3 regions of the Oricola thermophila genome follow, and region 3 is predicted to be linked to each of the others. Evidence: riboswitches for the same ligand, from Rfam matches in the RefSeq annotation. Region 3 holds a riboswitch; each other region holds the start of a gene.
The links. A riboswitch is a leader RNA that binds a small molecule or an ion and turns the genes downstream of it on or off. The one in region 3 is predicted to bind cobalamin.
Positions count from the first base shown of each region.

Region 1: it holds a riboswitch for cobalamin, as region 3 does, so the genes downstream of both, cobU (bifunctional adenosylcobinamide kinase/adenosylcobinamide-phosphate guanylyltransferase) here and bluB (5,6-dimethylbenzimidazole synthase) in region 3, are expected to answer to the same signal.
Region 2: it holds a riboswitch for cobalamin, as region 3 does, so the genes downstream of both, HTY61_RS08430 (energy-coupling factor ABC transporter permease) here and bluB (5,6-dimethylbenzimidazole synthase) in region 3, are expected to answer to the same signal.

Region 1 covers NZ_CP054836.1:511,347-519,374, forward strand. Annotated here, with positions in the region: gene HTY61_RS02345 (aspartate aminotransferase family protein) at 1-1,301, shown strand, start outside; gene HTY61_RS02350 (DUF922 domain-containing protein) at 1,311-1,874, opposite strand; gene HTY61_RS02355 (cobyric acid synthase) at 2,362-3,825, shown strand; gene HTY61_RS02360 (GGDEF domain-containing protein) at 3,822-4,679, opposite strand; cobalamin riboswitch at 4,829-5,055, shown strand; gene cobU (bifunctional adenosylcobinamide kinase/adenosylcobinamide-phosphate guanylyltransferase) at 5,162-5,701, shown strand; gene cobW (cobalamin biosynthesis protein CobW) at 5,705-6,760, shown strand; gene HTY61_RS02375 (DUF1761 domain-containing protein) at 6,780-7,166, opposite strand; gene cobN (cobaltochelatase subunit CobN) at 7,267-8,028, shown strand, end outside.
Region 2 covers NZ_CP054836.1:1,726,854-1,734,881, reverse strand. Annotated here, with positions in the region: gene HTY61_RS08435 (DUF2339 domain-containing protein) at 1-948, shown strand, start outside; gene HTY61_RS08430 (energy-coupling factor ABC transporter permease) at 1,006-1,689, opposite strand; cobalamin riboswitch at 1,745-1,954, opposite strand; gene arsH (arsenical resistance protein ArsH) at 2,014-2,742, opposite strand; gene HTY61_RS08420 (arsenate reductase ArsC) at 2,761-3,282, opposite strand; gene HTY61_RS08415 (hypothetical protein) at 3,309-3,479, opposite strand; gene HTY61_RS08410 (ArsR/SmtB family transcription factor) at 3,492-3,824, opposite strand; gene HTY61_RS08405 (aldehyde dehydrogenase) at 4,000-5,352, shown strand; gene HTY61_RS08400 (YqaA family protein) at 5,378-5,815, opposite strand; gene HTY61_RS08395 (AEC family transporter) at 5,925-6,872, shown strand; gene nadA (quinolinate synthase NadA) at 7,045-8,028, shown strand, end outside.
Region 3 covers NZ_CP054836.1:2,613,547-2,621,574, reverse strand. Annotated here, with positions in the region: gene fumC (class II fumarate hydratase) at 1-400, shown strand, start outside; gene HTY61_RS12605 (DoxX family protein) at 518-922, shown strand; gene HTY61_RS12600 (DUF4405 domain-containing protein) at 1,092-1,622, shown strand; gene hisG (ATP phosphoribosyltransferase) at 1,682-2,383, opposite strand; gene HTY61_RS12590 (ATP phosphoribosyltransferase regulatory subunit) at 2,380-3,501, opposite strand; gene hisS (histidine--tRNA ligase) at 3,505-5,133, opposite strand; cobalamin riboswitch at 5,269-5,464, shown strand; gene bluB (5,6-dimethylbenzimidazole synthase) at 5,514-6,200, shown strand; gene HTY61_RS12575 (methylated-DNA--[protein]-cysteine S-methyltransferase) at 6,262-6,810, shown strand; gene HTY61_RS12570 (hypothetical protein) at 6,818-7,159, opposite strand; gene HTY61_RS12565 (DNA-3-methyladenine glycosylase I) at 7,265-7,918, opposite strand.

The DNA of each region.
Region 1 (8,028 bases), 1.9 Mb from region 3:
TGCGCCAGGCCGGAACCCGTGTCATAGCGCGCGCGGACGGGCCCTTCGTCTACGATACCGAGGGCAACGAGATCCTGGACGGCATGGCCGGGCTTTGGTGCGTCAATGCCGGATACGGCCGCGAGGAACTGGTCGAGGCGGCGACCGCGCAAATGCGCGAGCTGCCCTATTACAATGCCTTCTTCCGCTGCACGACGCCGACGCCGACCTTGCTGGCGCAGAAGCTGGCCGAGATCGCGCCGGATCACATCAACCAGGTGTTCTACGGCTCCTCCGGTTCCGAGGCCAATGACACGGCGCTGCGGCTGGTGCGCCACTACTGGGCGCTGGAAGGCAAGCCGGAAAAGAACATCATCATTTCGCGGGATTGGGCCTATCACGGCTCCACTGTCGCCGCGACTTCGCTCGGCGGCATGGCGGCGATGCGCGAGCAGCTATACGGCGCCGTGCCGAACATACGCCACGTCATGTGCCCCTACGCATTCGAACTGGCCAATCCCGGCGAGAGCGACCACGATTTCGGCCTGCGTGCGGCGAAGGCGGTCGAGGACGCGATCCTCGAGGCCGGGCCGGAGAATGTCGCCGCCTTCATCGGCGAGCCGATCCAGGGCGCGGGCGGCGTGAAGATCCCGCCGGAGAGCTACTGGCCGGAAATCCAGCGCATCTGCGACAAGCACGACGTGCTGCTGATGCTCGACGAGGTGATCACGGGTTACGGACGCACCGGCGAATGGTTCGCCGCCCAGTCCATGAACATCAAGCCGGATACGATCACCACTGCCAAGGGGCTGACATCGGGCTACCAGCCGCTGTCGGCGCTGCTCGTCGGAGACCGGATCGCCAGCACGCTGGTGGAAAAGGGAGGCGAGTTCTATCACGGCTACACCTATTCCGGACATCCGGTGGCCTGCGCCGTGGCGCTGAAGAACCTGGAGATCATCGAGCGCGAGGGCCTGATCGGGCGCGTGCGCGACGAGACCGGACCCTATCTGCACGAAGCCCTGCAGGCGGGACTCGGCGACCATCCGATGGTCGGCGAGATCCGGACCTTCGGCCTGCTTGCGGCGATCGAGGTGGTGAAGGACCGGGACACGCGCGAGCGCTTCCAGCCCGAAGGCTCGGCGCCGGTCGTCATCCGCGATCACGCGATCGCCAACGGCCTGATGATGCGTGCCGTCATGGACACGATGATCATGTCGCCACCGCTGATCTGGACGAAGGAAACCATCGACATGGCCGTGGACAGGATCCGAAAGGCCTTCGACACGGCGGAGAAGGAACTGCGCCAGGGGCGCCGCTAGAAGGGGGCGTCAGCCGAACAGCTCGGCAAGGCGCTGCTGTTCCTCCTCGTCGAAGGCGAGCTGCTCGCGATTGTGCTCGACCCGGTTGCGCTTCAGCACGCGCTCGGCGGCCTTGTCGAGATCGTCGCATGTTTCCTTCGCGGGAAGGGCCATCAGCTCCTCGCCGATCTTGCGGGCATATTTTTCGGCGATGGCGACATGGACCGCCTCGTGTTCGCGTGCGTAGGCGGAGAGGAACTTCCAGGCGGTGCGCAGTTCGGGATCGGTGGAGGCGCGGGTTCGCCAGCGCGGCAAGGTCACGTTCGCCTCGATGCGGAATTTCGCATCGCGGAAGCGGCACTTGCCGTCACTCTTGTCATAGGAGATGGCGACCGGAACGAACTTTATGGCTGCGGAGGCGAGGGCGTGGCCCTTCAGCGGACCCTTCTCGGCGATCTCGCGATCGAGATCGGCGCCGGTTGTGCCGTTGATGTTGTAATAGGTCGTGGTGATGCGCGGCGCGGTCGATGCGCAGGCGGCCAGGCCGAGCGCGGCGGCGAAAAGAGCGATATGCGTCCAGTGGCGCTTTTGCATGAGTGTGCGGGCCCGGCGGATTTCCTCACTTCATATTCTCGTAGGCCCATATGACGGCGAGTGCCAGTCCCAATTCCTGCCGGGAGCGGTGCCGGGGCATGGCGAGGGCCGGAACGGGCCGTTTTCCGTGCCGGCGCGGGCGCGCAAGGAACGGACGGATTCCGTATTACCCCTGCGTCAGGCGAAAATCGGCATTGTTAATTGAAAAAACTGCGAAATTTAGGTTTGCTTAATGTCTCACTAACCTCGTGGTAACTCCTCCCGCCTATTGTCCATCGCGAGGCGAGCGAGACAACGCCTCCATCTCCGGAGAAGGTACTGCGTACCGGAGTTCGAATTATCCGTCGCTTTTCATGGCGGGCTCCAGTTTCCGGCACAGCCGGAGAACCGCAAGCAGCGCCCGCGCTGCCTGCGGTTTTGGCGTTTGCGGCGCCGTCAGGCGCAATACGGCTTTCCCAAAGGCGATACATGCGGTAGCGGATGGCTCATGTCGAAGGCCATCATGCTGCAGGGAACCGGCTCGGATGTGGGCAAGACCGTGCTCGTCGCGGGCTTGTGCCGGCTGCTCGCCAACCGCGGCCTGACCGTCAGGCCGTTCAAGCCCCAGAACATGTCGAACAATGCCGCGGTCGCCGACGATGGCGGCGAGATCGGCCGGGCGCAATGGCTGCAGGCGCTTGCCTGCCGCACCGCGCCAACGGTGCACATGAACCCGGTCCTGCTCAAGCCGCAAAGCGAGAGCGGCAGCCAGGTCGTGATGCACGGAAAGGTGCGGGGGCAGGCGGGCGGCCGCGACTACCAGAAAATGAAGCCGGACCTGCTGGCCGGCGTGATGGAGAGCTACCGGAGGCTCAGCGCCGAGGCGGACATCGTGGTGGTCGAGGGCGCGGGATCGCCGGCCGAGATCAACCTGCGCGAGGGCGATATTGCCAATATGGGCTTTGCCACGCGGGCGAAGGTTCCGGTGCTCCTGGTCGGCGACATCGACCGCGGCGGCGTGATCGCCTCCCTGGTCGGCACGCACGCCGTGCTCGACGAGACCGACCGTGCGGCGGTGCATGGCTTCATCATCAACAAGTTTCGCGGCGACGTCAGCCTGTTCGACGACGGGCTGGCGGCGATCACGCGTTTCACCGGCTGGCGGTCATTTGGCGTCCTGCCCTGGCTCGGGGACGCGGCGCGGCTGCCGGCGGAGGATTCGGTCGTGCTCGAACGGCTGGCTGCAGGGCAGGACGGCGGGGTCAGGATCGCCGTACCGATGCCGGACCGGATCGCCAATTTTGACGATCTCGACCCGCTGGCGCAGGAGGAGGGGGTGGAGATCGTGTTCGTGAGGCCCGGAGAACGCCTTCCCGAGGATGCGGTGGCGATCGTCATACCCGGTTCCAAATCGACGATTTCCGATCTCGTCCGGTTCCGCGAGAATGGCTGGGACCGCCAGATCCGCGCTCACGTGGCGCGCGGCGGCCATGTCGTCGGTATCTGCGGCGGCTACCAGATGCTGGGCCGCACCGTGCGCGATCCGCTGGGGATCGAGGGCGGCCCGCGCGAGACCGAGGGGCTCGGCCTGCTCGACACCGAGACCGAAATGGCGCCGGAAAAGCGTTTGGAGAACGTGACCGCGCATTCGCCCGTCTTTGGCGTCGACGTGTCCGGATACGAAATTCACCTTGGCGTCACCCGCGGGCCGGACTGCGCCCGACCGGCGCTTGTCGCCGGCGGTGTGCCCGACGGGGCGGTGGCCGTCGGCGGCCGGGTGTTCGGCACCTATCTGCACGGCCTGTTCGACAGCGGGGCGTTTCGTGCGGCCTGGCTGCAGAGCATCGGCGCAGAGTCGTCCGGGAGCGACCATCGCGCAGCCGTCGATGCTGCGCTGGACGCGATCGCCGAGGACATGCAGCGCCATGTCGATATCGAAGGGTTGCTGGAAGTCGCCGGCAAAGCGGGCTAGGCGATGCCGCGGTTCGTGTCTTCCGTCAGCGTCTCAGCACCCGGCTTCGGATTCCGCGGAACGGTGGGCAGGCCGTTGAACTCGCATGTGTTGCGACCGGCGTCCTTGGCCCGGTAGAGCGCGAAGTCCGCACTCCGGTATACGGACGGATAGGCCGCGCCGCGAGGGTAAAGGGCGCCGCCGAGAGACGCGGTGACGCGGATGACGCGGCCCTCGTAGTGACTCGTGCATTCCTCCAGCGCGGACCGGATGCGCTCGGCAGCCCTGACTGCGCCGCTCGCACCGGCGCCGATCAGCAGCACAGCGAATTCCTCGCCGCCAAGCCGCGCCACGTAGTCGCGCTCGAACACGTTGCCCGCAATGCAGACACTCACCATGCGCAGAACGTGATCGCCGGCGGCGTGACCATAGGTGTCGTTGATCGACTTGAAATGATCGATGTCGATGATGATCAGCGCATCTTCGGGGGAGGCGTCATCGCCGGAATCCCGGGCGCGACCGGCAATGATCTCCTCGAACGCGGCCCGGTTGAGAAGGCCGGTCAGGGAGTCGTGGCGTGCCATGTCCTTCAACTGCTCATTGAAGGATACCATGCGAAGCGACATGCGGAAGAACAGTGCAACGATCGGCGCGGACACCAGTATGGCAATGCCGAAGGCGAATGCCCTGACGGACGGCCCGTATGTCTTCGCCAGATCGGGAAAAAAGACCGCAAAAAGCGGGTCGGTCAGGATGACCGCGATGAAAGCGATCACGAGGCACCAAGCGATCGACCTGCGAATCGCTTCCGCCACGCTACGCACTATGAAGATGCGCTCGAGCATATCTGCCAGTCTGGGGTTTCGACTGAGCATTCTTACGCGCTCAACGCCAGATTGCGTACAGCCGAATGCCGTTCCGAAGAGAATCGTATAGGATGTGGTTAAGGTTCGGTGTTGCCGTCCCTTATCCGCACAGGGTTTTAAAACGCGTTAACGCGATTGACTTCCGTCGCCGGCCAAGCCTATGCCTGAGGCGTCATGGTTCCCGTGCCGCGACAACGGCCGGGACGAAAAGGGAATGTGACGGGCGGACCCAACCAGGGCGCCCAAATCACGGCCGACCCCGCGACTGTAGAATGGCGCGGCACCGCAGCTCCGGACGACACGGAGCGCCACTGGAGACATCCGGGAAGGCAGGTGCCGGACGAACGCCATGAGCCAGGAGACCTGCCATGACAGCGAGCCGATGGGGCGGGGTGCCCCCGAACGGACCGGATCTCGAGCCGGATGCGGCGTCAATCGAGAGACCCGGCATCTGAACGGGGCGACCGCCAAGCGAATGCAGGAGTCGTCCGATGCCAAGCGAAACCAGCCATCCCGCCGCGACGGGCGTGACGCTGATCCTCGGCGGCGCGCGATCCGGCAAGTCGGCATTCGGCGAGGGAATGATCGCCGCCAGCGGGCTGGAACCGGTCTATATTGCCACGGGGCAGGTGCATGACGAGGAAATGCGCGCGCGCATCGACCATCACAGGGCACGGCGCGGACCCGAATGGACGACCGTCGAGGAGCCGGACGACCTTGAAGGTGCGCTGGCGCGCGCGACCGGGCAGGAGCGGGCGGTGCTGGTCGACTGCCTGACGCTCTGGGTTACCAATCTCATGATGGCCGAAGCAGATATAGCGGCACGAAGCGCGAGGCTGTGCGCGGCGCTGAAAGACGCGAAGGGACCCGTGGTGCTGATCTCCAACGAGGTCGGACTCGGCATCGTGCCCGACAACAGGATGGCGCGCGAATTCCGCGATCATGCCGGACGCCTGCACCAGGATGTCGCCGGCGTTGCAGACACGGTCTATTTCGTTGCGGCAGGATTGCCGCTGAAGATGAAGGGATAACACATGCAGTCCAAGATTCCCGCCACCGTCATCACCGGCTTTCTCGGCGCCGGCAAGACGACGATGATCCGCAACCTGCTGGAGAACGCGCAGGGGCGCAGGATCGCGCTCATCATCAACGAGTTCGGCGATCTCGGCGTCGATGGCGAGGTACTGAAGGGATGCGGAATCGAGAGCTGCGGCGAGGAGGACATCGTCGAGCTCAACAATGGCTGCATATGCTGCACGGTGGCAGACGATTTCATTCCGACGATGGAACGGTTGCTGGAGCGCGAGGAGCGGCCGGATCACATCGTGATCGAGACGTCGGGGCTGGCACTGCCGCAACCGCTGGTGGCGGCCTTCAACTGGCCGGGCATCAAGACGGCCGTGACGGTGGACGGCGTTGTCACCGTGGTCGACGCGGCGGCTGTGGCGGAAGGCCGCTTCGCCGACGATCACGACCGGCTGGAGGCGCAGCGCGCCGCCGACGAGGCGCTGGACCACGAAAGCCCACTGGAGGAACTGTTCGAGGACCAGATCCGCGCCGCGGACATGGTGGTGCTGAACAAGGCGGACCTGATCGACGCGGCGCGACTGGAGGCGGTGCGCAACAATGTCGCCGGGCAGACCGACCGGCCGCTGAAGATCGTCCACTCCACCCACGGGCGGTTGCCGGCGGACGTGCTGCTCGGGCTGGATTCGGCGACCGAGGACCAGATCGCGCTGCGCAAGTCGCACCACGAGATGGAGCATGAGAACGGTGAGGACCACGATCACCACCACGACGAGTTCGAGAGCTTCGTCGCGGAGACGGGCGCGATTGCGGACACCGACGGTTTCGTCGCCGGGCTCAAGGACATCATCGCGCGGCACGACGTGCTGCGACTGAAGGGTTTCTGCGACGTGCCCGGCAAGCCGATGCGACTGGTGGTGCAGGCCGTCGGCCAGCGCATCGAGACCTATTTCGACCGGCCGTGGCGGTCGGACGAGACGCGCACGACCCGGCTGGTAGTGATCGGCATGCACGACATCGATCAAGCTGCCATCCGCGAGGCGATCGCGGCGGCGTCCCGCTGAGCCGATGGCGGAACCGGTGTCAGAAAATCGCGTGGGCGACGTACATGATTATGGCGGCGACGATCCAGTAGCCGGCCTCGATTGCAATCACGGCGCCGGGCTTCTTCGTGAACATGCCGCCGGAGGCGGCGAGCACGCAGAACGCGGCGAAGGCGAGGACAAGGACCAGAAGGCCGCCGCCGGACAGGGCCACGCCGACGAACCAGGCCAGAAGCAGGAGGCCGACGAACTGGGCCGCCATCGCGCCGAATGGCATGGATTGGGCGGTGCCGAGCTCGATACCGTGGCCCGAGGCCCACGTCCTGCCGAACAGCATCGGCGAGTACCAGAGCCAGCCGGCAAGAAACGCGACAACCGCACCTGCGATGACTGCGAGCCAGCTGACGCCCATCGAGATTTCTTCCATTTTCCCTCTCTATTCAACCCCTTGGTTGAATCAACGCTTAGTCCGGGTATCGTGCGCCAGCAACTCACAAACACGTTACCTGACAGCGGGAGATGAACTGATGCACCTGCTGCTGGCACAGAAGGGGACGGTATCGGACGGTGACGGCGAGGCGATCGATCTCGGCCAGACGCCCGGCGACATCTGCTTCCTTTCGGCTGCGGACACGGAACTGGCAAGCCTTGCCGGTGCGTATCGGGGCGAGGGGCCGTCGCTGCGGCTGGTCAACCTGCTTCAACTGAAACATCCCATGTCCGTCGACACATGGGTGGAGCGAACGGGCCGGCACGCAAAGCTCATTGTCATCCGGATTCTCGGCGGGGCCGGATACTGGCCCTACGGGCTGGAGGCGATCCACGCCGCCGCGGCGGAGCACGGCATCCGGCTTGCCGTTCTGCCGGGCGACGACAAGCCCGATCCGGGCCTTGCCGCCTTCTGCACACTGCCGACCGAGACCTGTGACAGGCTGTGGCGTTTCCTGGTCGAAGGCGGAGCGGAGAATGCGCGCGGCTTTCTCGACGCCTGCGGCGACGTGCTGGCTGGACGCGAGATCGAGGGCGCGGCGGCGCCGCTGCTGAAGGCGGGGGTGTTCGGCACCCCGACAGAGGGCGCGGCCGGTACCGCGGCAATCGTGTTCTACCGGGCGCTGCTGCAATCCGGACAGATGGCGCCGGTGGAGGCGCTGGCCAGGGCGCTCTCCAAGCGCGGTCTCGGCGTGCTGCCGGTTTTCGTGTCCAGCCTGAAGGACCCGGTTTCCGCGGCAACGGTGGAGGCGCTGTTCGACAAGCACCAGCCGGACGTGGCGATCAACCTCACCGGCTTC
Region 2 (8,028 bases), 890 kb from region 3:
GCCATTGCGGCAAGCCTGCTCGCCGCGCTCGGGCTGTGGGCGAGTGCTCCGTTCCCCGGCGAGGCGATAGGCACGACGCCGTTCCTCAACCGGCTGGTCGTCATCGTCGGCTTGCCCGCCGCGGCGGTGCTGCTCGGCGGCGAGATACTGCGTCGTGCCGGCGCGGCGCGAACCGGCTCCATCGTCACCGCGATCGGCCTGGCGCTTCTGGCCTTCTTCGTCGGGCTGGAACTGCGTCACTGGATCAATGGCGGCGACATCATCGGCGGGCACTTCCGGCTGGCCGACATGGCGGTGCAGACGATTGCCGCCCTGGGCTTTTCCATCGGGCTGCAGCGCGTTGCGCGCTTCACCCGGGCGAGGGTCTTCGACCTGGCGTCGCTGGTTGCCGGCGGTTTCGGTGCCGCGATGTCCGCGCTCGGCCTGCTGCTCGTGTTCAACCCCTTGCTGACGGGCGACAGCGTCGGCGAGGGAGCGGTGCTCAACATGCTTCTGCCGGCCTACCTTGTGACGGCAGTGCTTGCCGCCGTGGTCGCGCTGCTGGCGCGGCCTGTGCGACCGAGATGGTACACGCTTTCCTATGCGCTTCTTGCCGGGCTGCTGGCCTTCGCCTACTTCACCCTGATGACGCGCCATGCCTTCCAGGGCGAGCGCATCGGCCTCTTCAGGAGTACGTCCGACATGGAGTTCTGGACCTACTCGGCCGTGTGGCTGGTTCTGGGCGCCGTCGTCCTTGCCGCCGGGCTTGGCCTGAGGTCGCTGCCCCTGCGTGTAGCATCCGCGGTCGTGATCGCGCTCACCGTCTGCAAGGTGTTTCTCCTCGACATGACCGCGCTGGCCGGCGCGTTGCGTGCATTCTCCTTCATGGGGCTCGGTATCTCGCTGCTGGCGATCGGCCGGTTCTACCAGCGCATTCTGGTTCGCACCGGCAACGCGGAACCGCAATGAAAAACGCCCGCCGGCAAGACCGGCGGGCGCAAATGATCTTGTCTTCCGTTCGCCCGGTCAGGCGGCGGCGCGGTGCAGCCTGTTCTGGAATATCAGGTTGTCGGTGAGGCGGTCGGCATTCTTGGGGATTGTCAGAACCGCGAGATCGACGATCGGCTCGAGAATGATGACGCTCATGTAGGCGGCGCCGAAGGAGGCGACCTGCGCCAGGTTTTCCGCGGCGAAGCCGTGGCCGTAGAACGCCCAGAACGCGACCCAGGCGACGATTCCCGTCTGGTAGGACGTCGAGAGCGCCAGTGCCTGCGTGTATTTCACGTCCTTGTAGGCCGTCTTCGCGGGGATGATCCGTTTCGCCAGCAGGCTCATCGCGTAGAGCGGTACCAGCAGCGTCGTGACGTTGATTCCGTATTGCGGCAGATCGAACGGGGCGAAGAACAGCCCCTGCGCCAGCAGGCCGAGCGCAAGACCCAGCGCGGCGGGGCCCGCTCCGAAGATCAGGAACAGCGTCGAGCCGAGGATGAAATGCACCTCCGAGACGCCGACCGGATAATGCGGCAGGATCTCGAAGAAGCCGAAGACGAGCGCGGTCGTCGCGACGCTGCGCGCGGCAAGCGAAACGATGCCACCGTCATTGCGGATGGTGTCGAGTGCCATCTTGCCTGCAAGCCCGAAGGAAGCGGCTGCGGTCGCGTAGCTGAGGACGATCTTGGCGCCGTCGACGACGCCGGGTTCGATATGCATGGTCTTTCCTTTCTGCACCCATCGTGCATCTGGAGACGGTGCCGTTCGGCACCGCCGGTTTGACGTCAAGCGGGCAGGTCTCCTGACTCGCGCTTCAACACCGTCGTCCGCCTTCCCAGGTCTCCCCAGTGGCATAGTGGACGCGGCTCGCGCTCACAGTTGCGAGGGCAGTCACGGATCAGGCCCCTCCTTGGGTCGTCCCTACCGTGTTCCCTTTTAATCCGGACGGCTTGGCCGTCCTGGAACCCGCGAGTCAAATCCTAGAGAAATGCGGGGCGGCGCACAATCGCCCTTGCGGCGAATTTTGCCGCCGTGCCGACACGGTCAGATTTTTCGCAGGCTGACGCGCTTGTGGACTTCCTCTGCGCTCTCGACCCGTTCCGAGTACCGGTCGGTCAGATAGGCGGAACGGTCGCGCGTCAGCAGGGTGAACTTCACCAGTTCCTCCATCACGTCCACGACCCGGTTGTAGTAGGCCGACGGCTTCATGCGCCCGTTGTCGTCGAATTCCAGCCACGCCTTGGCGACGGAGGACTGGTTGGGAATTGTGATCATCCGCATCCAGCGCCCGAGAACGCGCATCTGGTTGACGGCGTTGAAGCTCTGCGAGCCGCCGCAGACCTGCATCAGCGCCAGCGTGCGGCCCTGGGTCGGGCGTATGCCGCCGATCGGCGACAGCGGCAGCCAGTCGATCTGCGCCTTCATGACGGCCGTCATCGCGCCATGGCGTTCGGGCGTGCACCACACCTGCGCTTCCGACCACAGAGACAGTTCGCGCAGTTCCTGCACCTTGGGATGGTCGGCGGAGCGGTCGTCGGGCAGGGGAAGCCCGTCGGCATGGAAGATGCGCACCTCGGCACCGAAGCGGTCGAGAAGGCGCGCCGCCTCGTAGGTGAGGAAGCGGCTGTAGGACCGCTCCCGCAACGAGCCGTAGAGCATCAGGACGCGCGGCTGGTGCGTCGAGGGCGCGACGTCGAACAGCTGCGCGTGGTCGATGTCGTGCAGCAGGTCGCCCGCCACGTTGGGCAGGCTCTTGTCGTCTTTCCAGTCCATGGGGGTCTTCTGTTTCGTCTACTTCGCTGCCCGGGCGGCGGCCAGTTCGGTTGCTCCGTCCATTGCGCCGATCCGGTCGAGTTCCATCTTCAGCTCATCTGGTGCCATGTCTTCGAATGGCAGGTCCATGAGCGCGCGGATGCGCGCTTCCAGCAGGCGGTAGGTCTCGGCAAAGGCGGCGCGGCGTTCCTCCACCGTCTCGCCCCTGCCGGCCGGATCGGGAATGCCCCAATGTGCCCGCACCGGGGCGCCCGGCCAGATCGGGCAGGATTCTCCGGCCGCGTTGTCGCAAACGGTTATGACGATATCCATTTTCGGCGCGTCCGCGCCGGCGAACTCGTCCCATGACTTCGAGCGAAGCGCCGACGTGTCATGTCCGTATTCCTGCAACAGTGCGATGCCGTCGGGATTGGGCGTGCCCCGGGGCGCGGAACCGGCCGAATGGGCGGTGATCCGCCCTCCGCCGAGCTTGTTCAGGATTGCCTCGCCGAGGATCGAACGGGCCGAATTTGCGGTGCAGAGGACAAGGATGTTTTTCATGATATGGTGCCAAGTACCCGCCTGGTTCAGTTGGTTTGCCCGATGTCGTCCAGCCGCTTTCGCGGCGCCAGGCTTTCGATGGAGGAAATGGGCCGGCAGGTGAAAATGGAAATGCGGTTGAGAATGGCTTCACGCAGGATCGGGCGCGTCGAATTGCCGGTGCAAGGAAACAGGACGTTGTAGCTGTCACCGGCCATCGGGAAATTCCTTCAACACGCGCATGCGATTTCATCGAGAACGGGTTTGCAGAGGTCGGGGTTCCCGCCGCAGCAGTCCTCCATCAGGAAGGCCAGCAGGTTCCGCATTCCCTCGAAATCCGCGAAATAGCGGATCACCCGGCCTTCGCGCTCGCTGCGTACGAGCCCCGCGCGCGACAGGACGGCGAGATTGGCGGACATGGTGTTCTGCTTCACGCCCAGGAACTCGGAGATTTCGCCCGCGGCCATGCCGGCTTCTCCCTGCCTGACGAGCAGCCTGAACACGTCGAGCCGCGTTTCCTGTGCAAGCGCATGTAGCGCGTCGATAGCCTGTGATTTATCCATAATTCAAGAAATATTGATGTATGCGCGTTTGTCAACATGCAATCCGCGCCTCGATCGCAATACTGCGCTATTGTCCGGTTGGCGAACCGACATCTTTCGCAAGGGACAACCTATGAACGGCAACGGCGAACTGACAACCGGTCGTGGACCTGTCGCCCCGGAAGGGGTGGCCGAAATGCAGCGGCGATTTTTCCGGACCGGGGCGACCCGCGACCTTGAATTCCGCAGGCGCCAGCTCCGCACCCTGCGCGATCTCCTCGTGCAGCGGGAGGCTGACATCCTGGAGGCTTTGCGTCTCGATCTCGGCCGCCCGGCGGCGGAGGCCTATACAAGCGAGATCGGCGTGGTGCTCGTGGAGATCGACACGGCACTGAAAAGGCTGGGCCGCTGGGCAAGGCCGAAGCGCGTCCGCACGCCCTGGCTCCTGTTTCCCGGATCGAGCCGCATCGTTCCGGAGCCGTATGGCTCCGTGCTCGTCATCGGCCCGTGGAACTATCCCTTGCAACTCGTGCTTGCGCCCGCTGTCGCTGCACTTGCTGCCGGGAACTGCGTTGTCATCAAGCCTTCCGAGCACGCGCCGGCGACATCCGCCCTGATCGCCCGGATGATCGCGGAATCCTTCGGCAACGAGGTCATGACCGTGGTGGAGGGCGGTGTCGGGCCGACACGGACACTGCTCGGTCAGGACTTCGACTACATCTTCTTCACCGGAGGCACGGGCATCGGCAGGATCGTCATGACGGCGGCAGCCGAAAACCTGACGCCCGTCACGCTGGAGCTGGGGGGCAAGAACCCGTGCATCGTCGCCGCCGACGCGGATATCGGGACGGCGGCGAAGCGGATCGCCTGGGGCAAGTACTTCAACGCGGGGCAGACCTGCATCGCCCCCGATTTCATCCTTGTCGAAAGGGCGATCGAACAGCGGTTTCTCGATGCGTTGAAGGCTGCGATCACCGGCTTCTACGGCAGCGACCCGGCTGCCAGCCCCGACTATGCCCGTATCGTCAACGAGCATCATTTCGACCGGCTGGCAGGATTTCTCGGACGCGGCGAAATCGTTGCGGGCGGCGAGGCCGACCGTGATCGCCGCTACATTGCGCCGACGGTCGTCACCGGTGTGACATGGGATGATCCTGTCATGGCCGACGAGATTTTCGGCCCGATCCTGCCGGTCCTTGCCTGGGACGATCTCGATGCTGAACTCGCGGCATTGCAGCGCCGCCCGAAACCGCTCGCCCTTTATGTCTTCACGCGAGACGGGAATCTGGCGGACAGGGTACTGGAAACCGTGTCCTCCGGCGGGGCGGCGATCAACGACATTTTCGCCCAGCTTCTCAACCTGGACCTGCCTTTCGGCGGCGTCGGTGACAGTGGCATGGGCGCCTATCACGGCAAGGCCGGCTTCGATACCTTTTCCCACCATCGCGCCGTCGTCAGGCGGTCGACATGGCCCGATCCGGCCCTGAAATATCCGCCATATGGCAACTCCCTTGCGCTCCTGAAGCGGCTGATGCCGCGCATTCTCTGACCGGAGCGGGAGGAACGGGCCGCGTTCAGAACCAGCTCAGGACGAATGCCGCCACGACGAGGTAGCGCGCCGTCTTGGCAATCGCCACCAGGGCCAGGAAGGAGGGCAGGGGCTCGCGCAGTACGCCGGCGACGACGGTCAGGGCGTCGCCGCCGACGGGCATCCAGCTCAGCAGCAGGCTCCATCGGCCCCAGCGGGAATACCATCGTGCGGCGCGCTCCAGCTGCGCCTCGCTCGCCGGGAACCATTTCCGGTCGTGCAGCCGGTCTATACCGCGGCCGAGGACCCAGTTGACGACCGCGCCAAGCGTGTTCCCGAGACTGGCCGTCGCAAGCAGCGTCCAGGCCGCATGATCGCCAGCGGCAAGCAGGGCTGCCAGCCCGAGCTCCGACTGCGCGGGCAGGACTGAACCGGCCAGGAATGCCAGCGCGAACAGGCCGGCATGGATGCCGAATGCGGTCATCGCGGACCGCCGGATTGACGATGCGTCAACGCGAATTTCGCTCTGGAACCGCTGCCGGATGCCATGTACACACGTCGCAAAAACTCGTCCCTTTCCCGTGTGACCGCAATTGCTTGATGTCTTCTCCGTAACCGGTCCGATCTACATCACTATCGCGATCGGGTATATCGCCACGCGCTTCGGACCGTTTGCCGCCGCCGACATGCGTTCCCTCGGTCGCTACGTCCTCAATCTGGCGCTGCCGATGCTGCTGTTCCGGGCGCTGGCGCAGAAGCCGGTGGCCGAGATCGCCAACCCCGCCTATATCGCCGCCTATCTGGGCGGCACGATTGTCATGGTTCTGGTCGGCTATCTCGCCGTGCGGAAGCTTCTGGGCCATGAACGCATGACGGCCGCGATCTCCGCGATGGGCATGTCCTGTCCGAACAGCGGTTTCGTCGGCTTCCCGATCATGTTGCTGACCTTCCCCCCGATTGCGGGCACCGTCCTGGCGCTCAACATGTTCGTCGAGAACGTGTTCGTCGTGCCGCTGCTGCTCGTGCTGGCCGAGCGTGCGAAGGGAGAAGAGGGGCATCCGCTGCAGGTGATGGCCGGCGCGCTCGTCCGGCTGGTGCGCAATCCGCTCGTCATAGGCCTTGTCGCGGGGCTCCTGGTGTCGCTTGGCGGGCTGCGCCTGCCGGGTCCGGTCGAGAAGACGGTGGATATCTTCGCGCAGTCCAGCGCCGCCCTGTCGCTTTTCACGATCGGCGGCATGCTGGTCGGCCTGCCGGTGAGGGGCCTTGCCGGGCGCATCGTGCCTGTCGTCCTCGGCAAGCTGCTGGTCCATCCGGCGATCATGCTCCTCGCGCTCTCGGCATTGCCGGTGCTCGGCTTCGCTCCGCTCGAGACGCCGTACCGGGAGGCGCTCGTCCTGTCGGCGGCGATGCCGATTTTCGGCATCTATCCGATCCTGGCCCAGAACTACGGCGAGGAAGGATTTGGCGCCGTTGCGCTGCTTGCGACGACGGTCGCCTCTTTCGCGACCGTCAGCGTATTGCTCTGGTATTTCACTGCGTAGCGCAGTGGCGGGCCGGTTTTGCCGCGGCAAGGGATTGAAATTGCGCCGTTTTGCCTGCAACTAGGGGAGGCAGCGGCGCACCGTGGCTGCCATCGGCTTCGCGCCGCGCTTTAACAAGGCGCCATAACGGCAAGCAGAGTGTCGGAAATCCGGCCCGACGGGAAGAACGAACATGAGCCAGTCCTCGCAGACCACCGCCGCCGAGGCAAAGACCGGGCCGACCGCCGCCGAGCGTTTCGGGATCGTCGAACGTCCGGTTCTGGAATGGACGCCCGAGATCGCGGAAGAGACCGAACCGCTTTACCAGAAGGTGAAGGATCACATCCCGCGCATCGAGTGGCCGGTCTACGCGCCCTATGTCGCCGCGATCAACCGGCTGAAGAAGGAGCGCAACGCGGTCATCCTGGCGCACAACTACCAGACGCCGGAAATCTACCACTGCGTCGCCGATATCGTGGGTGACTCGCTGCAGCTCGCCAAGGAGGCGACGAAGGTCGACGCCGAGATCATCGTCCAGTGCGGCGTGCATTTCATGGCCGAGACATCGAAGCTGCTCAACCCGGACAAGACGGTGCTGATACCGGACATGAAGGCCGGCTGCAGCCTGGCGGAATCGATCACCGGCGCGGATGTGCGGCTGCTGCGCGAGCGCTATCCGGGTGTCCCCGTCGTGACCTATGTGAACACCTCCGCGGAGGTGAAGGCGGAAACCGACATCTGCTGCACCTCCTCCAATGCGGTGCAGGTGGTGGAATCCTTCGGCGTCGACCGGGTGCTGTGCATCCCGGACGAGTACCTGGCGCAGAACGTGGCTGCCCAGACCAAGGTGAAGATCCTCACCTGGAAGGGTCATTGCGAGGTGCATGAGCGATTTACCGCCGAGGAACTGCTCGCCTACAAGGAGGCCGATCCCGAGATCGAGATCGTTGCCCATCCCGAGTGCCCCCGCGAGGTCGTCGAGATCGCCGACTTCACCGGGTCCACGTCCGGCATGATCAACTATGTCAAGGATCGCAAGCCGCCGAAGGTTCTGCTGGTCACCGAATGCTCGATGGCGTCCAACATCGCCTCGGAGGCGCCGGAGGTCCATTTCGTCAAGCCGTGCAACCTGTGCCCGCACATGAAGCGGATCACGTTGCCGAAGATCCTGGACTCG
Region 3 (8,028 bases):
CCAGGCGGAGGCGCTGACCATGGTCGCCACCCGCGTCATCGGCAACCAGACCGTGGTGAACATGGCTGCCAGCCAGGGCCATTTCGAGCTGAACGTGTTCAAGCCGGTCGTTGCCGACGCGGTGCTGCAATCGGTGCGCCTGCTCTCCGACGCGATGGTCTCCTTCACCGACCGCTGCCTCGCCGGTATCGAGGCGAACCGCGAGCGCATCGGCGATCTCGTCAGCCGGTCGCTGATGCTGGTCACGGCGCTGGCGCCGTCGATCGGCTACGACAATGCGGCGGCCATCGCCAAGGCGGCGCACAAGAACGGCACGACGCTCCGCGAGGAGGCCATCCGCAGCGGCCATGTCACGGCGGAGGAGTTCGACCGCATCGTGCGCCCGGAAAACATGGTTTGATGAACGGGAAGGAAATGTTCGTTCTTGATTGGTGAACGAACTGTCGCGGTATTGGCGGATTGCGGTGTTGCCGCGGGGGCATATGTTCCGCGGCCACCATCAATCGAGGAATGCACAATGTCCAACGCAATCACCCTTCTCCTGGCGCGCATCCTGCTTGCCGTCATCTTCATCATGTCCGGCTGGGGCAAGCTCTTCGCCATCGACGGCACTGCCGGCTACATCGCATCCGTGGGCCTGCCGGCGGCGACGCTGCTTGCCTGGGCTGCCGCGATTTTCGAACTCGTGGCCGGACTTGCCATACTGGTCGGCTTCCGCACCCGCGAGGCGGCCTGGCTGCTGGCCGCATTCTGCGTCTTTGCCGGCTTCGTCTTCCATTTCCAGCCGGAAGACCAGATGCAGATGATCTCCTTCATGAAGAACCTGGCGATCGCCGGCGGCTTCCTGTCGCTTGCTGTTGCAGGGGCAGGAACGCTGTCCGTCGACGCAAAGCTCGGCACGGCCAGGACGGCCCTTGCCTGACCGACGCATGGCGTCCGAATGAGCGGCGGGGCTTCAGCCCCGCCTTTTTTCATTGCCATTCTCCGGCTGAATGCCTGCCATGCGGCACGCGCAACCTTTCCTATTTGTAACGGGACACGGCATCGGACGGGGCGCTAGTTTCCGCCCGCACATTCAAGAGGTTAGTTCCATGCCATCGTTTCTTTCACGCTACGCCACGCCCCTGATCACCGGCCTTTTCGTCGTGTCGCTGGTTTCCGGCGTCGCATTGTTTTTCCATCTCGGCTCCGCCTATTTCCACTCCATGCACGAGTGGCTTTCGATGGTCCTGATCCTGCCCTTCGTGCTGCATCTGTGGAAGAACTGGCGCCCCTTCGCCAACTATTTCAAGCGTCCCGCCATGGCGGTCGCGCTGGCGGTCTCGCTTGTCGCCGGCGTCGCCTTTGCATTGCCGGCAATGACGTCGGGCACGACCGGCGGGCCGGGCGGACGGCCCGAATTCGCGATGGTGAGGGCGATGCAGAACGCGCCGATCAGCGTCGTCGCGCCCGTCTTCGGACAGGATGGCGAGGGACTTGCCGAGAGCCTGCGGGAAAAGGGTTTCAGCGTGGCCTCGACCGAGGACACGCTCAACGCCATCGCCGAGGCATCCGGCAAGTCGTCGACCGAGGTCGCGGCGGTCCTGTCCGCGTCGATGCAGGGCGGGGCAGCGGCCCGCTGATACGCTTCCGGAACGGGAGAGCCGCGCCGTTTGTCCTCTTCCCGCGCGGCTTTTTCGTCTCAGGCGCCGAGCGCCCCGGCCAGCGCGGCGACGGTCTCACGGCGATCCGGATCGTCCGTTCCGGGGGTGGGCGCGAACAGGCAGGCCTGCGACTGCAGGATCACGCCGTCTTTCAGCACTTTCAGGTGGTTTGCCCGCAGCGTCGAACCGGTCGACGTGATGTCGACGATCACGTCGGCCTGGCCGGCCGCCGGGGCACCCTCGGTGGCGCCGAGGCTCTCGATGATGCGGTAGAGCTGGATCCCGTGCGTCTGCGAGAAATGCTTCTGCGTCAGGCGCCAGTATTTCGTGGCGATACGCAGCCGCCGTCCGTGCCGCTGGCGGAAGTCGGCGGCGACGAGGCCAAGATCGGCCATGGTCTCCACGTCGAACCAGGGTTCCGGCACCGCGACGACGACATCGGCATGGCCGAAGCCCAGTTGCGCCAGGCGTGTCACGCGGTTTTCGCTGTCCGGCAGGCCCTCGCGTACGAGGTCCTCCCCTGTGATCCCGAGATCGATTGAGCCCTTGCCGAGTTCGCGTGCGATTTCGGAGGCCGACAGGAAGGCGACCTCGACATTCGGGTGACCGGCGACGGCGGCGCGGTAGGTGCGCGCATCCTTCGGCGGCTCGACGCCGTAGCCGGCAGCCTCCATGCGCTTCAGCGCCTCTTCCTTCAGCCGGCCCTTGGAGGGAATGGCGATGGTGATGCGGGTGCTCATGCGTCGCCTCCCGTCAGCGCGGCAACGCGGTCGAGCCAGACCGAGAAGCCGACGCCCGGCACGTCGCTACCCGCGCCGAGCATGGTCAGCAGCCTGTCGTAACGCCCGCCGCCGGCCAGCACGAGGCCGTCCGCCGTGGCGATCTCGTAGACAAGCGCGGTGTAGTAGTCGAGCGCGCGTCCGAAGGCGGCGTCGTAGGAAATGGCGGCGGTATCGACGCCAGCCTTTTCCATTTCCGTCGCGCGGGCGCCGAAGGCGGCAATGGCATCGGACAGATCGAGGCCGGCAGCCTCGGCGAAACCGGCCAGCGCACCGGCGGCCTCGTTCAGCGGAGCGCTGATGGAGAGAAAGGTGCGCAGCGTGGCGAGCGCCTTCTCGTCCGGCGCGATCTCTGCCGCGTCGAAGCGGGCGATCAGCCGGTCGGCGATTTCGTCGGCGTCGCGACCGCCGGAGTTTTCCAGCCCGGCGATACGCAGCCGCATCGACAGTGCGTTGACGAGTGCCGCGCGGTCACGCGCCTCGCACGGTTCGAGAATGTCGGCCGGCACTTCGGGCGGGGGCGGTGGCACGGCCAGCGCGTCGAGTGTCGCGTCGAGCGTCGCGCGGTCGCCGAAGGCGTGGCTGAGCCGCACCGCCCAGCCCTGCGGCAGACCGAGGCCGGCAATGACCGCGTTGAATACCGCCTGGTCGCCCAGCGTGGTCACGGTCGGCGCACTGACGCCGAGCGCCTCCAGGAAGGCAAGGGCGTCTGCCAGCGAGCGGGCGTCGGCAGGGGCGCTGTCCGTATTGCCTATGTCCTCGATCCCGGCCTGCAGGAACTCGTTGCCGCCCGCACGGCGCTGCCGGAACACCGTGCCGACATAGCCGTAGCGGCGCGGGGCGGATTCGCCGGCACCGATATGGTGCAGGCAGACGGGAATGGTGAATTCCGGCCTCAGGCACAAGGTTTCGCCGGTCTCGCTTTCCGACAGGAAGATGCGGCGGCGCAGTTCCTCGCCGGCGGTGTCCAGGAAGGGGTCGGCCGGCTGCAGCACCGGCACGTCGAGCCGCTCCGCGCCCAGCTGGGCGAGGATGGTCTCGATGTCGGCACGGGCCGAGAATGAGCGAAGGGCGTTCAAGGGTCAGTTCCCGTCCTTTGCCCGGTCCTCGGCCTGGTGGGCGAGGAGTTTCGCGACTTCGGCGACCAGGTCGGTTTCCGCGATCTCGAACTGGCCGGGCCGGGCCTCGCGATATTCCTCGTTGGAGGCGATCGCGGCGGCCTGCCTGCGGCCTTCGATCATGTCCTTGACCTGCAGCTTGCCTGCGGCGCGCTCGTCGGAACCCTGGATGATCGCGATGGGGCAGCCGCGCCGGTCGGCATATTTGAGCTGGTTGCCGAACTTCTTCCAGTTGCCCTGGTACATCTCGGCACGGATGCCGGCGGCGCGCAGGTCCTGCACCATCTTCTGGTAGCGGCCGAGCGCCTCCGTGTCGCCGTCCATGACGGTGACGAGAACCGGCGCGACCATTTCCTCCCGGCCGAGCTTGCCGAGGTTCTTGAGCGCCGTCATCAGCCGCGACACGCCGATGGAGAAACCGGTCGCCGGCACGTCCTGCCCGGTGAAGCGTTTCACCAGCCCGTCATAGCGCCCGCCGCCGCCGACCGAGCCGAACTGCACCGTCTCGCCCTTCTCGTTGGTGACGTCGAAGAGGAGTTCCGCCTCGTAGACCGGGCCGGTGTAGTATTCGAGGCCGCGGACGACCGAGGGGTCGATGCGGATACGGTCGGGGCCATAGCCTGCTGACTCGAACAGACCCTGAAGCTGTTGTAGCTCACTTTGGGCCTTCTTTATTTTTGTAGTGTCGCCCGTCGCTCGGATGCGTACAGAGCTAGTGGAATCATCTATGATGATTTCATTGTTGTCCGTACTGTGGCTGCCGCCAATTCCCTCAACGATAACCTCTCTTACATTTGGATCGATCCTGATGGAAATGGTATCGTCATCAATCGAAATATCTGAAAATGAGGCGCTGATTGTCGCAGTGATGGCGGTATTCGCTGTATTGACGATTTTCGCACCTTCGACGAATGCTCCGCTTTCGTCCCTTCGGCCCTCAGCATTCAATTGCCAGACGCCGGAGATACCGAGACGATCACGTTTGTCGGCATTCCTTAGCGCTTGAAGCCTTTGTAGTCCGTCTATGACGTATGTGGCGTCAAGCTGCCCTTCGAGCAAGTCTCGATGACTTACACGGATCACGTAGTCGCCGCGGGCGATCCCCAGCGCCTCCATCGTGTCGGCCATCATCATGCACATCTCGGCATCCGCCTGGATGCCCGGCGCGCCGACCGTGTCGGCGTCGAACTGCATGAACTGGCGGAACCGGCCCGGTCCCGGCTTCTCGTTGCGGAACACCCATCCGGCCCGGTAGGTGCGGTAGGGAAGCTGGATCGTGTTGATGTTCTCGGCGACGTGACGGGCCAGCGGCGCGGTCAGGTCGTAGCGCAGGCTCATCCACTGCTCGTCGTCGTCCTGCACCGAGAACACGCCCTCGTTGGGGCGGTCCTGGTCGGGCAGGAACTTGCCGAGGCAGTCGGTATATTCGAAGATCGGCGTCTCCACGGGATCGAAACCGTAGCGCTCGTAGACCGCCCTGATCTTGGCGACCATCTCGTCGGTGGCGCGGATGTCGGCCGGCGAACGGTCGACGAAGCCGCGCGGCAGCCGCGCTTTCAGTTTCTGCTGTTTCTTCTGTTTCTTGTCGGACATGGGAAGGCCTGTCTGGCAGGGATATGCTGGGTCGCGCCTTCCCTACAAGACCGGCCCACTTGCCGCAAGACGACGGCCGTCATCGCGACGACGTATCCGAGGCCGCGTCTCCGCTTGCCGGGCCGCGCGCCCTGTGGTCTATGGGACCGGCCTGGTGCCCGCATCGCGGGAGAATCGGGAATCCCGTGCGAACCGGGAACGTGCCCAACGCTGTGAGGGGGACGGAACGCGCATCGGGGCGGCTTGCCGTCCCGGCCACTGGCGGCGCCGGGAAGGCCGCGCGAACCGGATGAACCCGAGTCAGAAGACCGGCCAGGCGGATCGGACCGCACCGCGCGGACGGCGGTGCGGTTGCATCAAGCGTTGTTGGGGAACAAACGATGCTCGAAGATCGAGACCTTCATCCTGCGCCCGCCGGTGCCTTTCCCGAAGCCGACCGCCAGGCCGTCTATCGCGCCATAGAAACCCGCCGCGACGTGCGCGACCAGTTTCTGTCCGACGAACTTTCCGATGCGTTGCTGCGCCGGTTGCTGGAAGCCGCCCATCGGGCGCCCTCGGTCGGCTTCATGCAGCCGTGGAACTTCATCGTGATACGCGATCGCGCGCGACGCGAACGCGTCGCCGAGCTGTTCCGTTCGGCAAATGACGAGGCCGCGGAAATGTTCGAGGGCGAGAGGCGGGAACTCTATCGATCGCTCAAGCTCGAGGGCATTCTCAAGGCGCCGGTCAACATCTGCGTGACCTGCGACCGGACCCGGGGCGGGAAGGTGGTGCTGGGGCGCACCCACAATCCGCAGATGGACCTCTATTCGACCGCCTGCGCCGTGCAGAACCTGTGGCTGGCGGCGCGTGCCGAGGGCGTCGGCGTCGGCTGGGTCAGCATCTACCGCGACAGCGAGCTGAAGGAGCTGCTCGCCATCCCGGCACATGTCGAGATCGTCGCCTATCTGTGCGTCGGTCATGTCGACCGGCTGTACCGGGAGCCGGAACTCGCGATCAAGGGCTGGCGGCAGCGATTGCCGCTGGACGAACTCCTATTCGCGGAGCGCTGGGGCCGAAGGGACTGACCGGCTGCCGCCGGAGGCACGTGGACATGCACCGGAGGCGCGAAGCGTGTTAAGGGATGCCATGAGCGAAACCTCCGTCATGCTGTTCGACACTGCCCTCGGCCGCTGCGGCATCGCCTGGGGCGCGGGCGGGATTGTCGCCGTCAGCTTTCCGGAAGTCGATGACGACGGGACGCTCGCTCGCCTTCGCCGTCGCGCCGCTGGCGCGGTCGAGGCCGCCGAGGCGCCGGAGGCGATCGCGACGGTGATTTCGGGTATCCGGAAGCTTTCCGACGGCGGGGACGCCCGTTTCGGGGAAGCGCCGCTCGATTTCGGCGGCGTCGGCGATTTCGAGCGCAGTGTCTACGACCTGACGCGGCGGATCGCGCCGGGCGAGATCCGCACCTATGGCGAGATCGCGCGCGAACTGGGCGATGTCGCCCTGTCTCGCCGGGTCGGCCAGGCGCTCGGCAACAATCCGTTCCCCATCGTCGTGCCGTGCCACCGCGTCGTCGGGGCGGGGGGAACAATGACCGGCTTCTCGGCCCCGGGCGGAACCGAGACCAAGCGGAGGCTGCTGAAGATCGAGGGCGCTATCGGCCCGGATCTTCTTGACCTGATGGGCGGCTAGCCGGCCCCTAGCGGGGCAGCTCAATGATCAGCGGTTGCGCGCCTCGCCGGCTTTTGGGGCGCTTGCTCCGCTCGACATAGATGTTGACGTTCACGTCGTGCCCGTGATGGCGCTTGCGCCAGTAGCTCGGCGCGTATTTCAGCCCGTACTCGCCGGTATAGCTGATGCCGCCGTGGAACTTCGCGTATCCGCCGTTGCGATAGCCGACTTTCCGGACTGCGGTATCGCCGTCCTGCGAGGTCATGCCGCGGACCGGCTCGACCGATATCGGGCTGAAAGCCGCGGCTTTGGCGGGCATTGCGAGCAGGCAGGCCGCGATCGCGGCGCCTGCGAATGTTGCGATATTCATGACTGCCTCCTGTATGGCGGATTATTTCCGTCCTTGGCCGGCAGCATACTATGGCGAATGCAGGTATCTACAGCAATATTTTGTTAACCATGTTTCCGGCGGCCATCACCGTCCCGGCCGACGGAACGCCGTGCGCGCCGCCTCGACCTCTTCCCGGCAGCAACAGCCTTCGAGATGGTCGTTGACCAGTCCCATCGCCTGCATGAAGGCATAGACCGTCGTGGGCCCGACGAACGACCAGCCGCGCTTTTTCAGATCGTTCGAGATCGCGGTGGATGTCGGCGTCGTCGGCATCGCCTTCAGGGTCGGCCAGTCGATCACGGCGGGCCGTTCCGAGGCGGGCGGCTCGTGCGACCAGAAATAGGCAGCCAGCGAACCGAACTCGTCGCGCAGTTCCAGTGCGCGCCGGGCGTTGTTGATCGTGGAGGCGATCTTGCCGCGATGGCGGACGATCCCGGCGTCCTGCATCAGTCGTTCGATATCGGCCTCGCCGAACCGGGCGACCGCCTCGAAATCGAAACCGGCGAAGGCAGCGCGGAAATTCTCGCGCTTGCGCAGGATGGTGAGCCAGGACAGGCCGGCCTGGAAGCCTTCCAGGCAGATCTTCTCGAACAGCCGGATGTCGTCGTCGACCGGGCGGCCCCATTCCCTGTCGTGGTAGGCGAGATAGTCGTCCAGATTGCCATGCCAGGCGCAACGCAGCCTGCCGTCCGGCCCTTCGGTCAGTCCGTCCACGGATGTAGCCTCCTCGTCGTTCATTTCCCGTTTACCATCTGTGGCAACCCGGTGGTAACCTTGACAGCAGATTGACGCCCGAATTGGCCTTTTAGCGGCTCACGATTCATAATTGGGTGGTTCCGATGCGTCAT